Regions from separate parts of the Rhizobium sp. BT04 genome, predicted to be linked through region 1. Evidence: riboswitches for the same ligand, from Rfam matches in the RefSeq annotation. Region 1 holds a riboswitch; the other holds the start of a gene.
What was found. A riboswitch is a leader RNA that binds a small molecule or an ion and turns the genes downstream of it on or off. The one in region 1 is predicted to bind S-adenosylmethionine.
Positions count from the first base shown of each region.

Region 2: another riboswitch for S-adenosylmethionine. It lies ahead of metA (homoserine O-succinyltransferase); the one in region 1 lies ahead of QMO82_RS25780 (O-succinylhomoserine sulfhydrylase).

Region 1 covers NZ_CP125652.1:3,594,455-3,598,665, forward strand. Annotated here, with positions in the region: gene apaG (Co2+/Mg2+ efflux protein ApaG) at 124-516, opposite strand; gene QMO82_RS25780 (O-succinylhomoserine sulfhydrylase) at 759-1,943, opposite strand; SAM riboswitch at 1,986-2,064, opposite strand; gene QMO82_RS25785 (2'-deoxycytidine 5'-triphosphate deaminase) at 2,138-3,232, shown strand; tRNA gene QMO82_RS25790 (tRNA-Gly) at 3,292-3,365, shown strand; gene QMO82_RS25795 (DUF995 domain-containing protein) at 3,570-4,079, opposite strand; gene QMO82_RS25800 (glycoside hydrolase family 26 protein) at 4,098-4,211, opposite strand, start outside.
Region 2 covers NZ_CP125652.1:2,818,161-2,822,371, reverse strand. Annotated here, with positions in the region: gene QMO82_RS22190 (ABC transporter ATP-binding protein/permease) at 1-1,697, opposite strand, end outside; SAM riboswitch at 1,812-1,889, shown strand; gene metA (homoserine O-succinyltransferase) at 1,938-2,861, shown strand; gene QMO82_RS22180 (aldose epimerase family protein) at 3,090-4,112, shown strand.

The sequences.
Region 1 (4,211 bases):
TGAAAGATCGCGACGCGCCTTAGCAGATGATTGACGGAAGATGACGTCTGGATGCCCTGCGCTCATAGGACGCGCTGGGCCCCTCTGCCGCTTTCAATCTGCGCTCGATTTCGGGATCATACGTCAGTTAAGCACCCGCAGCAGCCCCGGTGAATCCAGCGAGAAGGCGGGGATGTCGACATCGAATATCTCGCCTTCGTCCGTTTCCATCTGGTAATGGCCGAACATCAGTCCGGAGGGGGTGTCGAGCGGGCAGCCGGAGGAATATTCGTAGGTGTCGCCGGGGCTGAGCCGCGGCTGTTCGCCGACGACGCCGGGGCCTGTCACTTCGTCCACCTGTCCGTTCTGGTCGGTGATGTTCCAGTAACGGTTGACCAGGCGAACGGCTATGCCGGAATTGTTGCTGATGACAATCCGGTAACCCCAGACATAGCGATCGTCTTCCGGATCGGATTGCTCCTCCAGATAGAACGGTTCGACGACGACTTCGATATCCTTTGTGAGGGCGCGATACATGCCTTGCACCTTAGTCAAGATATGTTACCCGTATCTTATAAAGAGGCCATGTCCGTCAAGGAACGGAACGTTGATCAGTGATGAAACCGTCATGATCGAAGGGTTTTCGATCGTTAAGCCTAATCGTCAGTGTTAATTTTACCTCCGAACGCCGGCGCGGGCGAACTTGTTCCCCCCGACCTCACGGAGCGAGGTCCGGCAGCGGCCGAACCGCGAATGGGTCCGGCCGCTATTCCAGTCGGTCAGGCCGAGACCTTGGCAAGCGCCTTGGCGAAATCCTCGATCAGGTCGTCGGTATCCTCGATGCCGGCCGAAAGGCGCACCGTGCCGGGAGAGATGCCGAGTTCGGCACGCGCCTCCTCCGTCAAGTTCTTGTGCGTCGTCGTGGCCGGATGGGTGATCAGGCTTTTGCTGTCGCCGAGATTGTTGGAGATCTTGACGATATCGAGTGCGTTCTGCAGCGCGAAGGCCGCTTCCTTGCCGCCCTTCAGCTCGAAGGCGACGAGGGTCGAGCCGCCGGTCATCTGCTTGGCGATGATATCGGCCTGCGGATGGTCCTTGCGGCCGGGATAGATCACCTTGGCGACCTTGCCCTGCTCGGCCAGAAAGTCGGCGATCTTCGCCGCATTCTGCGTCTGCTGGCGCACCCGTAGCGGCAGCGTCTCGATGCCTTTCAACAGCGTCCAGGCGTTGAACGGCGACATGGCCGGGCCGGTATGGCGGAAGTAATCGTGCAGGTTCTCGTCGATCCATTCCTTGTCCGCAAGCACCACGCCGCCGAGGCAGCGGCCCTGGCCGTCAATATGCTTGGTGGCGGAATAGACGACGATGTGGGCGCCGAGCTCCAAGGGCTTCTGGAACAGCGGCGTGGCGAAGACGTTGTCGACCACGACCTTGGCGCCGACCTGGTTGGCGAGCTTGGCGACCCCTGCGATATCGACCACCTCGAGCGTCGGGTTGGTCGGGCTTTCCAGGAAGAACACCTTGGTGTTCGGCCGGATCGCCTCTTCCCAATTCTTGAGATCGCGGCCGTCGACCAGCGTGCATTCGATACCGTATTTCGGCGCCAATGTTTCCACAACCCAGCGGCAGGAGCCGAACAGGGCGCGGGCCGCGACGATATGGTCGCCGGCCTTGACCTGGCAGAGGACTGCGGCGGCGACGGCCGCCATGCCGGAGGCGGTAGCGCGGGCGTCTTCGGCGCCTTCGAGCATGCACATGCGCTTTTCGAACATGTCGTTGGTGGGGCTGCCGTAGCGGGCATAGATGAAGCCGTCGGTCTCGCCCTTGAAGCGGGCTTCGGCCGCTTCCGAGGTGTCATAGACGAAACCTTGCGTGAGATAGATTGCCTCGGAGGTCTCGCCATATTGCGAACGCAGCGTTCCGCCGTGGACGAGTTGGGTTGCCGGGCGCCAGGTCTTGCTCATGCCATCACCTTCACATAACAAAAAAACCGGTCGCAAAAGCAGACCGGTTTCAACCCGGTCTTTTTAGCCACTTGTTTAACGTGGCTGCAAGCCGACCGGCCAAATCACCACGGGATAATTCTGCAATACTGCTGTTAGCTGCTTGCGTCAATTCCCCGAGTTTGGTTTTGTCGGCGGCAAATGATGGATGAGGCATGATGGCTCGTGAAACGGGAATTCTGGCGGATCGCGCGATCTCCGCGCTGTTCGAAGCGGAGCGTCTGATCTCCGAACGGGAGCTGGACCGCGACCAGATCCAGCCGGCAAGTCTCGACCTGCGCTTGGGCGCCAAGGCCTTTCGCGTGCGCGCCAGCTTCATGCCCGGGCCCTCGCACCTGGTGTCCGACAAGCTCGACCGGCTGAGCCTGCATGTCATCGACCTCACCGAAGGCGCGGTGCTCGAAACCGGCTGCGTCTACATCGTGCCGCTGATGGAGAGCCTGGCGCTGCCGGCCGACATGTCGGCCTCGGCCAATCCGAAGAGCTCGACCGGCCGCCTCGATATCTTTACCCGCGTCATTACCGACTACGCCCAGGAATTCGACAAGATCCCGGCGGGTTATTCCGGCCCGCTCTATCTCGAAATCAGCCCGCGCACCTTCCCGATCGTCGTGCGCCGCGGCTCGCGCCTGTCGCAGATCCGCTTCCGCGTCGGCCATTCCCTGCTCGGCGAGCCGGAATTGTTGAAGCTGCATGAAAGCGAGACCCTGGTCGCCAGCAAGCAGCCGAACGTATCGGGCGGCGGTATCGCGCTGTCGATCGACCTTGCCGGCGACAAGGACGGCCTGATCGGTTATCGCGGCAAACATCACACCGCCGTCGTCGATGTCGACAAGAAAGATCAGCACGACATCTATGATTTCTGGGAGCCGCTCTATAGCCGCGGTCGCAACGAGCTGATCCTCGATCCCGACGAGTTCTATATCCTCGTCTCGCGCGAGGCGGTGCACGTGCCGCCGGATTATGCCGCCGAGATGACGCCCTTCGATCCGCTGGTCGGCGAATTCCGCGTCCATTATGCCGGCTTCTTCGATCCGGGCTTTGGCCATGCCCCGGCCGGCGGCCGCGGCAGCCGCGCCGTGCTCGAAGTCCGCAGCCACGAAGTGCCCTTCATCCTCGAAGACGGCCAGATCGTCGGCCGCCTGGTCTACGAACACATGCAGGAAAAGCCCGCCAGCCTCTACGGCTCCGGCCTCGGCTCCAACTACCAGGCCCAGGGCCTCAAGCTCTCGAAGCACTTCCGCATCTGAGGCTTCCCGGCGGCCGCGACTTGACAGCGGCCCCCATCTGTTGGAAATCTCAGCGCATCGCGGGTGTAGCTCAATGGTAGAGCAGCAGCTTCCCAAGCTGAATACGAGGGTTCGATTCCCTTCACCCGCTCCAGCTGCCCCTCAGGCTAGTTGTCTACTAACGTCCACAGACGTCCAATAAATCCATGTAAATCAGTGGCATAAAGAGGCCCCGGGCGTCCGTTCGCCGCCTTTTGAAGGCGCTTCGCGATCTTTTATGAAAAGGGTTGCGCGCAGGCATCGGCTCCTACAAGGAAACAGATGGCGCCTCGGCCGCGCGCAACCCCTAGCTTCGCCTTTATTTGGTCCTACTGACGCTCGTCTCAATCCTCCCCAATTGAGAACTTACGTAGTCGCCGTGGCGAAGCTTTGCGAATTCGTCGGTGGCTTGTGCCAGTGCGCTCTTGAAAACGTACCATTCACCGTCCGGTTCGCGTTTCTGATAGATCAGGCCGCCCTTCTTGCGGTGGCTGAAGCAGGTGATTGCCGTCGCCGTTCCGGTCTTGGCGTGCCAGTCGGCGTTGAAGCAGAGTTTCCCCGACTCCGTGATGAACCAGCGGCCCATGCCGAAGGATGGCGAGCCATTTTCCCGCGACCAGGCGGTAAAGCGACGCGCCTTTGTGGAGAAGTAGCCGGCGCCGGCTTTCCACATCCAGGAATTCTGGTTGTAGAGCCGATAGATTTCCGCGCTGCTCATCGGCTTTGCGGTCTCGATCCCCGCAGGCTCATTGGTTCCGGCAGCGGACGCGGCCGTGGCGATACCGCTGGTCAGGGCCACGGCCAGGAGCATTTTTTGAAGCATGGACATGTTCAGGTTCCTTCTTGTTCAATTGATGCTTTCGCGGACGACCCGCCAGTCGGGGCGGCCATAGCCGTCCGGCCACGGATAGACTTCACGGTCGTTGAAGTAGATGACGGCGCTGAGCGCCGGGAACTGGGG
Region 2 (4,211 bases), 780 kb from region 1:
ATGGTTTCCTGCCATTCCGGCTCCATGCCTTCCAGCACTTCGTCGAAAATGATCCAGCGCGGGCGCACGAGCAGCAGGCGGGCGAAACCGATCGCCTTCTGCTCGTCGCTGTCGAGCAGCTTGTCCCAGCGGGCGCGGGTATCGAGCCTTGCGATCAGCGAATGCAGGCCGGCCTTTTCGAGAGCCGCCTCGATATCCGCCTTCTGATAGGCATCAGCACTTTCGGGGAAGGCCAGCGCCTCGCGCAATGTGCCGCCGGGAACATAGGCGATCTGCGGAACGAACAGCATGTCGTCGATCGGCGGCAGGCCCATCGTGCCGCTGCCGCACGGCCAGAGGCCGGCCATCGCCTGGAACAGCAGCTTGCGGTTGACGCTGTGATCGCCGTTGATCATGATCTTTTCGCCGGCCTTGATCACGACATCGGTTTCACGCAGACGGAAGCCGCCGCATTCGTCGATCTCTTCGCCGATCTTGGCGACGATGACGATATCCTTCAGCGTCAGCGTGTCGGCCGCGGTGTTTTCATAGGCGATGCTGTCCTTGAGGTCGAAGTCCTCTTCCATGTCGACCAACGCCTGGCGGAAATCGGTGACGCGCATCAGCGTGGCCCGCCATTCGGCGATCGGGCCGAAATTGGCGACGTACCAGCGCAGCGCCGTATTGACCTGATTGAAGGCGCCGACCGACATCATCAGCTGGCCGAGGGTGAGGCCGCCGGAGAAATAGGCAGGGGCGGCGACGATGATCGGGATGACGATCACCAGCCAGCCATAGCCGGCCGAAACCCAGGTGAGGTTGGTATTGGCCATGGCGAGCCGCTTGACGACCCTCAGCACCGAGCTGATGTCGGTGTTGATGCGCCGGCGCTCATTCTCCTCGCCGCGGGCGACGGTGATAGCCGGCATGTTTTCGTTGGCGTGCATCAAGGTGAAGCGAAGCTCGGCCTCCTTCGAGAAACGGTCGGCATTGAGCTTCACCAGCTTGCGGCCGACGACCTGGCTCAGCACCGAGGCGGAAGCGGCATAAAAAATCGCCGCCCAGACCATGTAACCCGGAATGGAGAAGCTGTGGCCGCTGATCCGGAAGATGAAGCCGCTCGAAAGCTCCCAGAGCACGCCGATGAAGCTCACCAGAAGAATGGTCGATTGCAGCAGGCCGAGAACCAGCCCTGTCGTGCTTTCGGCGAGATTGCGGGAATCCTCGTGCAGGCGCTGGTCCGGATTGACGCCGATCAGGCCGCTGGAGGCGAGCCGCAGCGCCCGCTTGCGCTTCAGCCACTGATCGACGAGATCGCGCGACAGGCCCTCGCGCATATAGAGCGCGGTCATCTGATTCAGCCAGGCTTGCAGCACGTTGAGCAGCAGCAGCGTGCCGGCGATCATCGCAAAGATTTCAAGCTGGTGGAAGAACTCGCCGAGGTCGCGGCGCTCCAGCGAATCGTAGAAGGGCGCATTCCATTCATTGAGGATGACCTGGCCGTAGGACGTCGCCAGGATAACAAGGATCAGCACGGTCGCCAGAAACAGCACCTTGCCCCGCACTTGCGAATTCCAGAACGCTGAGAACATCACCCCGAGGCGATATGTCAGGCTGAGATCATACCCTACCCTATCCTGCCTCCGGATTCCTGGCCTCCCCTCGGTCTTATCTGCCATTACGCTTTTCCAAATCGCCCATGCCCCTATTATTAACATGGTGGCGTTACCGGTCTATCAACAGATTCTATCAGTCATTAAAGTGTGATGATGCTTGCACGAGCTGCGCCTGCATGCATTCGCCATTGATTCGCGGTCCGACTGGAGCTAATTAAAGTGCTCCGTGGTGATTTGGCCGGCCGGCTTGCAGCCACGTTAAAAAAGTCGCTAAAGGGCCGCGTGCGGACCGGTAGCGATTTTTTTCGCCGCCGGTTTTTTATTTTTGATCGAGTGACCGCAATGCCCATCAAGATCCCCGATACGCTGCCCGCCTTCGAAACCCTGGTTCAAGAGGGTGTGCGGGTGATGACCGAGACGATGGCGATCCGTCAGGACATCCGTCCGCTGCAGATCGGGCTGCTCAACCTCATGCCGAACAAGATCAAGACCGAGTTGCAGATGGCCCGCCTCGTCGGCGCCTCGCCGCTGCAGGTGGAACTGTCGCTGATCCGCATCGGCGGCCACAAGGCGAAGAACACGTCCGAAGACCATCTGCTTTCCTTCTACCAGACCTGGGAAGAGGTGAAGCAGCGCAAGTTCGACGGCTTCATCATCACTGGGGCGCCGATCGAGCTTCTGCCCTATGAGGACGTCACCTATTGGGCGGAAATGCAGCAGATCCTCGACTGGACGGAAACGAATGTCCATTCGACGATGAACGTCTGCTGGGGCGCGATGGCGGCGATCTATCATTTCCACGGCGTTCCGAAATACGAGCTGAAAGAGAAGGCCTTCGGCGTCTACCGCCACCGGAACCTGAAACCTTCCTCCATCTATCTCAACGGCTTTTCCGACAATTTCGAAGTCCCGGTGTCGCGCTGGACCGAGGTGCGCCGCGCCGATATCGAAAAATCCGAAAGCCTGGAGATCCTGATGGAATCAGGTGAGATGGGCGTCTGCCTCGTGCACGAGAAGAAGGGCCGGCGGCTCTACATGTTCAACCATGTCGAATATGATTCCACCTCACTGTCCGACGAGTATTTCCGCGACGTCAATGCCGGCGTGCCGATCAAGATGCCGCACAACTACTTCCCGCATAATGATCCCGCACTTGCGCCGCAGAACCGCTGGCGCAGCCATGCGCATCTTCTGTTCGGCAATTGGATCAACGAAATCTACCAGACGACGCCCTTCGATGTGGAGGAGATCGGCACGGATCTCTGAGTGTGGCAGAGCGGATGCCGCAGCGTCACCGCTGCGGCATTTCTTTCTGATCCCACGGTTGCGGTTTGGAGCAAATGCGGGCAGGTTCCGCTCCTAAAGCGCGTCGCGATCTTTCAGATTCGCTCTCCGCGCTTTAAGTCTTTGTTTTTACGCATGTCGTTATCGCAAAACCGCTGTACACTTTTGCGCGACATGCTTAAACCCCAGGAATAGAACGGACGGTCGATCATGTCGGATAAGTTGGAGCGGGAAGTTTTCGGACAGACGAAAGCAGGCGAGACGGTCTATCGCGTCGAGATCAAGGGCGGCGGGCTGACGGCCAAGATCATCACCTGGGGGGCGGTCATCCAGGATCTGCGCCTTGAGGGACATGAGGCGCCGCTGCAGCTCGGCTTCGACGACTTCGACAGCTACCCCCTCCATTCGGCCTATTTCGGCGCGACACCCGGCCGCTGCGCCAATCGTGTCGGTGGCGGTAAATTCACGCTCGACGGCAAGGACTATCAGCTGGAGCCGAATGAAAACGGCGTGACGCATCTGCATGGCGGCAGCGACAATATCGCCAAACGCAACTGGACGATCGTCGAGCATGACGTCGACCGCGTCGTGCTGAAGATCGTCGATCCCGATGGCCGCGCCGGCTATCCCGGCAATTGCACGATCCAGGCAACCTTCCGGGTGCACGGCAACGGCGAACTGTCGGTGACTTACGAATCGACCAGCGATCAGCCGACGCTCGCCAATGTCTGCCAGCACGCCTATTTCAATCTCGATGGCCGTGAAGATGCGCTTGGCCACGACATCATGATCGCTGCCGATCACTATCTGCCGACCGACGAGAGGCAGGTGCCGACCGGTGAGATCCGTTCCGTCGCGGGCACCGAATTCGATTTCCGCGAGATGGCGCCGATGAAGCGTTTCGTCGGCAGCGAGCAAGCTTTGTACGACCATAATTTCTGCCTGTCGCCCGAGCGCACCGCCAAGCGCAGCGTCGCGCTCGCCCGCAGTCTCTATTCCGGTGTGTCGCTGGAAGTGCGCAGCACGGAGCCAGGCGTGCAGTTCTATGCCGGTTTCAAGCTCAATACCGGGGCGCCCGGCCTTGGCGGGCGTAAATACGGTCCCTTCGCCGGCTTCTGCCTGGAGACGCAGGTCTGGCCGGATGCCATCAATCACGAAGGTTTCCCGAATGCGGTGCTGCGCCCCGGCGAAGTGCTGCGCCAGGAGACGGACTATATCTTCACCAAGAGCTGACGGTCTTTTCAGACGCACGGCTGTCAGATTTGATCGCTATGAACCTCTCCGGTCCCCGGGGAGGTTTTTTCTTGTCGGCGTGCGATTCCGTCTTGCTGA